2 linked regions of the Metallumcola ferriviriculae genome follow. The protein of the gene in region 1 interacts with the protein of each later gene in a pairwise test. Links are inferred from orthologs where the notes say so. Each region holds a gene or a part of one and is shown on either strand. Other genes may lie near its edges.

The links.
Region 2: the proteins of serC (region 1) and selB interact in binary tests that used the Escherichia coli proteins (3 or more experiments, as listed by UniProt). The link is inferred for Metallumcola ferriviriculae from one-to-one orthologs.

Annotation. Positions count from the first base shown.
Region 1 is NZ_CP121694.1:3,260,807-3,264,598, reverse strand. What follows is about bases 420-3,409. They hold serC (3-phosphoserine/phosphohydroxythreonine transaminase), read right to left. Parts: upstream 2,461-3,409; coding sequence 1,378-2,460; downstream 420-1,377. Other genes in these bases: codY (GTP-sensing pleiotropic transcriptional regulator CodY), read left to right, coding at 2,706-3,409; MFMK1_RS16115 (YkvI family membrane protein), read left to right, coding at 420-1,358. Also shown: MFMK1_RS16120 (cofactor-independent phosphoglycerate mutase), read right to left, coding at 1-18; more of MFMK1_RS16115, read left to right, coding at 246-419; more of codY, read left to right, coding at 3,410-3,503; MFMK1_RS16100 (fumarylacetoacetate hydrolase family protein), read right to left, coding at 3,526-3,792. UniProt on the Escherichia coli protein: Catalyzes the reversible conversion of 3-phosphohydroxypyruvate to phosphoserine and of 3-hydroxy-2-oxo-4-phosphonooxybutanoate to phosphohydroxythreonine. Is involved in both pyridoxine and serine biosynthesis.
Region 2 is NZ_CP121694.1:336,780-339,810, reverse strand. What follows is about bases 1-2,960. They hold selB (selenocysteine-specific translation elongation factor), read right to left. Parts: upstream 2,452-2,960; coding sequence 550-2,451; downstream 1-549. Other genes in these bases: selA (L-seryl-tRNA(Sec) selenium transferase), read right to left, coding at 2,456-2,960; MFMK1_RS01785 (ABC transporter substrate-binding protein), read right to left, coding at 1-180. Outside these bases: more of selA, read right to left, coding at 2,961-3,031. UniProt on the Escherichia coli protein: Translation factor necessary for the incorporation of selenocysteine into proteins. It probably replaces EF-Tu for the insertion of selenocysteine directed by the UGA codon. SelB binds GTP and GDP.

The DNA of each region.
Region 1 (3,792 bases):
TAACACTATATATTTCACTGTTTCGACCTCCTTGAGTGTTGATATGCCTGTCAGACAGAATAGCTCTCCGACGGCATTGGTGCTGATTTGTTTCGATCTGTATTGACGCATGCCAAGTTTTCATTTATTCACTTTTTCCTTTTATCGGCTAATTCCTTTAAAATCAGGAAGATTTGTACAGGAAGATATATCCGGCTGTAACAACCTGCCTGTTTGTAAATGCTATATAACAGGAGGTATGATTAATGAAAAAAGAGAAAAAACTTTCTCCATTGACTGTTGGAGCAACATATATAGGTACTGTAGTTGGTGCCGGTTTTGCTTCAGGTCAAGAAGTACTTTTGTTTTTTGGCTATTTTGGGCCGATTGCTTATATTGGCTTAGGTTTATCCACTTTATTATTTATGTTTTTTGGCTGGCAGATGTTATTATACGGTTATAAGCTAAAGGCAGAGTCACACCTTCCGGTAGTTAAGTATTTTACCGGTAGGATCATTGGAACTTTGATAGATATTGTGATTACTTTTTTTTTGTTTGGCGCATTAACACTTATGGCTGCCGGTGCGGGGTCCTTATTTAAAGAACAATTTGGCTTGGCACCGTTTTTTGGCAGTATAACAGTTATTGCCGCCACATTTGTCACAGTAGCTCTTGGCGTAAGCAGTGTTATCCGGTCCATTAGTTTAGTGGTGCCCTTGCTGTTGACAGCGGTAACATACGTCAGTGTTAGGGTCATTATCGACTCAAATTTAATCGGGATAAGTGCTGTTAATGCTCTGCCCGGTAACGCAGTTGTAGGAAACTGGCTTCTGGCAGCGACGCTTTACGTGTCGTATAATTTAATTTTAGCGGTAGCCGTGCTCGCTCCGCTTGGGCGCGAAGCCAATGACCGCCATTCCATCAACGCTGGTGCTTTATTGGGTGGACTGGGTCTGGGATTAGGGGCAATAGTAATAGCTACCGCGCTTCTCCTTACCAGATCCACAGCGGCTCAATTTGAAGTACCTATGATTTTTCTTGCCGGTACCATATCACCGTTGGTGCAAACAATTTACAGCGGTGTGCTTTTTGCCGAAGTGTACACTACCGCGGTAGGTGGCCTTTATGGTTTTGTGGCCAGGTTGGCTGGCTCCGGTAAAAAACGGCTTTGGTTCACTGCGGGTGCAAGTCTTGGTGCATTAGTCCTCAGTGGAATTGGTTTTGTCAATCTTATTCGCTATCTGCTTCCCGCTGTAGGTTATATTGGGCTGTTATTATTGACAGGCATTGTGTATCAATTTGTTCGGGAGCGGTCAGTAAATTTATCACCAATACCCGCAGTTAAACCACAGGATAATAGAGATAAGCGGGACCGGTAGGGTCCCGCTGTAAACACTATTAATGAGTTTTCCTAAATGCCAGCATGAATGCCGCTAAAGCAGCACATCCTTCTACGGGCATGGCGTTATAAATGGAAGCGCGAATGCCACCAACGGAACGGTGCCCTTTTAAACCTACCAGGCCGACTTTCTCAGCGCTATGCACAAACTCTTTTTCTAGGTCTTCATTGGGTAATCGGAAGGAAATGTTCATAAGTGACCTGTCACTGATTGCATGGCCTTGATAAAAGTCCGGATTTTGGTCAATTACTTGGTAAACCATATCGGCTTTCTCTTGGTTGCGTGCCGCCATCTTTTCTAACCCTCCGTTTTCCTTAATCCATTCGAGTACAAGGTTAACTATATAAACGGGGAAAGTTGGCGGTGTGTTAAACATAGAATCTTTTTCTGCATGGACAGAGTACTTTAGCATATCCGGCAGTTTTGCCTGGGCACTGATGTTTATGAGTTTCTCACTGATTATTACTACGGTAACTCCTGCCGGTCCAAGGTTCTTCTGTGCTCCAGCATAGATCAAATCAAAGTTTGATACGTCAAAAGGACGAGATAAAATGTCGCTGGACATATCGGCTACCACTGGAATAGACAGCTGGGGGAACTGCTGCCATTGGGTTCCGTAAATAGTATTGTTCGAAGTGAGATGCAGATATGCAGCATTGTCACTGACTGAAATATCTTCAAGTTTGGGAATAGAACGAAATTTTTCCTCTTTAGTAGAAGCGGCAGTATGAGCACTGCCGGTTTTTAACGCTTCTTTATAAGCTTTCTCCGCAAAACTTCCGGTGAGCACATAGTTAGCGGTCTGGTCCTTTGTCAAGAAGTTGAAAGGTATCATGAAAAATTGAGAAGTAGCACCGCCCTGTAAAAATAGCACTCGGTATCCTTCGGGTATTTTTAGTAACTCCTTCAAATTAGCTTCTGCGGAGGCAATAACGTTTTCTATTGGTTTTGAACGGTGACTCATTTCCATCACTGACATACCCGAGTCACGGTAATTCAAAAGTTCTGTTCTCGCTGTTTCCAGCACCGGTTGCGGCAGTGTGGCCGGCCCTGGGTAAAAGTTAAAGACTTTATTCATCATATAACGCTCCTTTTGAAAGTTAGTTATTTCACATTATAATTGAAACTGGACTAATACTCAAAGGTTTTTTGTTCCGAGTGAGAAGACATTTGTACTTCCTAGGTGAATTTATCGTGAATTATTGCACAAAAGCCGAAATGTGATTATAATAGGGGTGCGTAGTTTTAAAATCCCTTGTATTACTAATACTAGTCATAATGGAAATTCTTTTTTTTTAAAACCCAACGGTCGGCTAGGAGGAATTTATGAAAACATTATTGGAAAAAATGCGAGCAATGAACGACTTGATTCAAAAGTCCGCAGGACAACCGGTGGACTTTAAGGAAATGGGTAAAGCACTTAGTGAGCATGTGGAAGCAAACTGCTATATCATTGGTTGTTACGGAGAAGTTCTCGGGTATGCTTTTTCCCGGGGTCGTTCTTGCGATACCATTGACGACATACTTTATGAGGCCAAGTGCTTTCCAGAAGATTACGCCCAATCCTTGGAGGACATTAAAATGACCAAGGCTAATGTGGCCCACAAGGATTACTGTGTTTTATCAAATGGAAGAGAGACCTGCGTTTTTGGTAATAAAGTCACAACTTATATTCCCATGATCGGTGGTGCCGAGAAATTGGGAACTGTAGTATTGAGTAAATTCGACCAGTGGTTTTCCGATGGAGATTTAGTATTGGCGGAATATGGTGCTACAGTAATTGCAATGGAAATGCTCCGTGCCCAATCAGAAAAATCAGAAGAAATTGCGCGCCTAAAGGCAATGGTACATGTAGCTACCCAGACTCTTTCCTACTCTGAGGCTGAGGCCATCGTAGCGATACTGCGTGGTCTTGAAGGAAATGAGGGGGTTATTGTAGCTAGTAAAATTGCTGATGAGGCTGGTATCACCCGCTCAGTAATTGTTAATGCCCTGCGGAAATTCGAAAGCGCCGGGGTAATTAATTCTAAATCTCTAGGTATGAAGGGTACTTATATCAGAGTACTTAACTCATTTATTTGGGAGGAACTTGATAAAATGTCCCCGACTGGGATAAAATTTTAACGGTGAAAAAACAGACCGCGCATCATGCGCGGTCTGTTTTTAAATCCATCACTGAATTTTGTAAAGTAGGGAAGCCGGTAATCTCGCAGCTTACTTCATCACCATCAGCGATTACTACCGCCCCGGGTGTGCCCGTAGAAATAATATCTCCCGGCAGAAGTGTCATTACCTGAGAATGGAATGCAACCAACTCCCAGGGGTTAAATGTCATATTGTTGACATAGTTTTTGCGATGAACACTGCCGTTAATAACAGTGGCGACTTCAAGCAACAAAACATCTGCCACTTC
Region 2 (3,031 bases), 2.9 Mb from region 1 along the record:
TAATTCGTAGTTGACACCAATCTTAATCGGCTCTGCTGCAGCTTCCTTCTGGCCCTCTTCTTGTTCCTGCTTGGGCTCTTCTTTCTTACCTTCTTCCTGCTTAGGGGCGCCACAACCTACAGCAAGCGCCATCACCAATGCCAACGCTAAAAACAATAGCAATCTTTTTTTTAATTTCACTTAATGTAACCTCCTTTTATAAAAGAACATTTCTATACGTTAAAAAAGGAATGTCGCAACTGCCACCTCCTTCAAATAGGTTTGTATAAATATTCACAAATGCGAATATTTATCCCATCACCACGGACATTGTCTTTATACGGCAAACATAAAATTGGGCATACTCCACCGTTTTTCGGGCAGAAGTATGCACACAAATTTGTTATTGTACCCTAGTCGTGCACAAAATATGCAGTCAGTCACGTTTAAGTTATTATATAATGTTAAGACAAGTCTGTCAATTGCATAGCCAAATTTGTTATCGACAAAAACTACCAAATATCGTCGCTGACAAACATCTACAAAACCGCCGAAATTTTGCGGCGGTAATTAAAACAAAATTCTTTTGTCTTGTACCCTTTTTGTAAATTTAATTTGATCGAAGTATTCTAATAAAGGCAATACATACTTGCGACTGCTGTCCAGTAAATCCCGTACTTCTCCCAAGGAGATAGTCCCTTTTTCCTCAATATATTGTCCAATACGTCTTTTTGCCTCATCGACCGCTTTTCTGCTAAACACCAACTGGTCACTTATACGTTCTAAGCTACCTATCCTTATCATGTATGACAGTATTTCCACCGCTTCATCGTTTAACCCTACCTGCCGTACCACTTCAGGCCAAAGGGGAGGTTGAAAGGGGTTCTCTTCCAACTGCTTTAATATTTGCCCCATCTGCTTCTGTAATTCAGGGTTAGCTTGCACTTGGAAACTGCTTAGTGCCACTTCGTTCGCAATTACCTTAATCCAACCCGAGTCAGCAGCCGCTTGTAAAAAACTGTTGAATTGTTTTCCCTTCCACAGGGGAAACATCCTACTACGCAATTCTTCCTTGGGCATACCCACCCTAAGAGGGTAATGCTGATGGAAGTCCTGTAGCAACTTTTTTGCATCATCAGAAAGTTTTTGGAACACATTCACTGCCATAATAACTTCTGTTCCTTCATTGACTTGTAGTAAGACCCTGTTTTTAGCGTCTAATTTCGCTATTCCTTGCTGAATATCAGCTTGAGAAAGGCCCAGTTCCTCTTCGATTTGCGGGATAGAAACCATTTGTTTACCTTGTATCAGTGTCTGCATTATTAGTTCTGCCGGCGTTCCCTGCAGCCTAGTAGCCAAGGACTCCAAAACCCGAGGACGATATCGTTTGTGTTTCGGCGCTGCAGCATCAATTACCACACCACCACCGATTGTATGCATTGGCGAATATGTTCGTACAACAAATCGGTCTTGCCTAGCCCCCACTAGCGGTTCTTCTATCATAAATTGACAAAAACAACTCTCGCCCGGCTTAATTTCCTCTCTATCAAGAAGATTAACACGTGCAAATGTCTCCGCCGTACCCAAATATAGCCTAACTCTTGCTCGCTGTTTTAATGGCTTCGCAGCCGATGTGAGTAATTTCAGTTGCACATCCATCCGGTGCGAAGGGGTAAGTAAGCCTGGCACTGTGATCATCTGCCCTCGATGGAGTTCCTCAAGCTCCACATCTGCCAGATTGACAGCAACCCGTTGACCGGCAGAAGCGCTATTGACAGTATCTCCATGCACCTGCAGGTTTCTTACCCGAGAGGACAGTCCTTCAGGCATTATTTCTACCTGGTCGCCAACCTTTATTTCGCCACCCCACAATGTCCCTGTGACAACAGTACCAAATCCCGTCACGGAAAATTTCCTATCAATGGGCAAACGCAGTTTGCCCGATGTGCTTTTGGGCGGAGTATAGGCAATTTTTTCTGCCAACAAACTTTTGAGCTCGTCCATGCCTTCTCCCGTAACCGCTGATACGGCGATTATTGGCGCATCGACTAAAACTGTCTCCGCAATTACATCCTTCACTTCCTCCTGCACCAAATCCAGCCATTCCTCTTCCACAAGGTCTTTTTTTGTAATTACCACTATTCCGCTCTTTACCTGCAGCAGATCAATAATATCGAGGTGTTCCTGTGTTTGGGGCATGACACTTTCGTCCGCCGCTATTACCAGCATAACCAGGTCCATACCCGCAACTCCTGCTAGCATTTGGCGTATGAAACGCTCATGGCCGGGCACATCCACAATACCTACATTTGTGCCATCATGGAGCTGCAACGGCGCAAATCCCAATTCAATTGATATACCCCGTTCCTTTTCTTCCTTGAGTCTATCTGTATCTTTTCCTGTTAAGGCCTTTACCAGCACGGTCTTACCATGATCTACATGCCCGGCAGTACCCACAATTACATAATCCATACGGTCACCCCATTATACACTGACTAAACGCTTGCGATAATTTTTCATCTTCTCCCGGCAGCAACGTTCTAGGGTCCAATATGATACTATCCTGCTGGATACGTACCAGCACCGCCGGTTCCCCTTGGCGCAATCTGCCGGCTAATTGGGACGAAGAAACGCCCCCTTTAATCTCCACTAGCCAAGTATCCAGCTCCGTGGTGGGTAAAGCCCCGCCTCCTGGGCGAGATTTCCCGGGAATTATATTAAACAAATACCGGGGTGCTTCCCTTTTTAATCTATCCGCCAATGATTGGGCCCGGTGCTTAATCTTTTCCGGGCTTTCCATCAGCATTTTCAATGTGGGTATCTGTCTTTGGGCCTGGTCCGGGTCTAAATAAGCTCTTAATGTTGCTTCCAATGCAGCAATAGTCATTTTATCTACCCTTATCGCCCGAGCCAATGGATGCCTTTTCAAAAACTGCACCAAATCATGGCGCCCTACAATAAAGCCGGCTTGCGGTCCTCCTAAAAGTTTGTCCCCGCTGAAGGTAACTAAATCTATTCCCGCTTTTAGACAATCCTGTACTGTCGGCTCAAC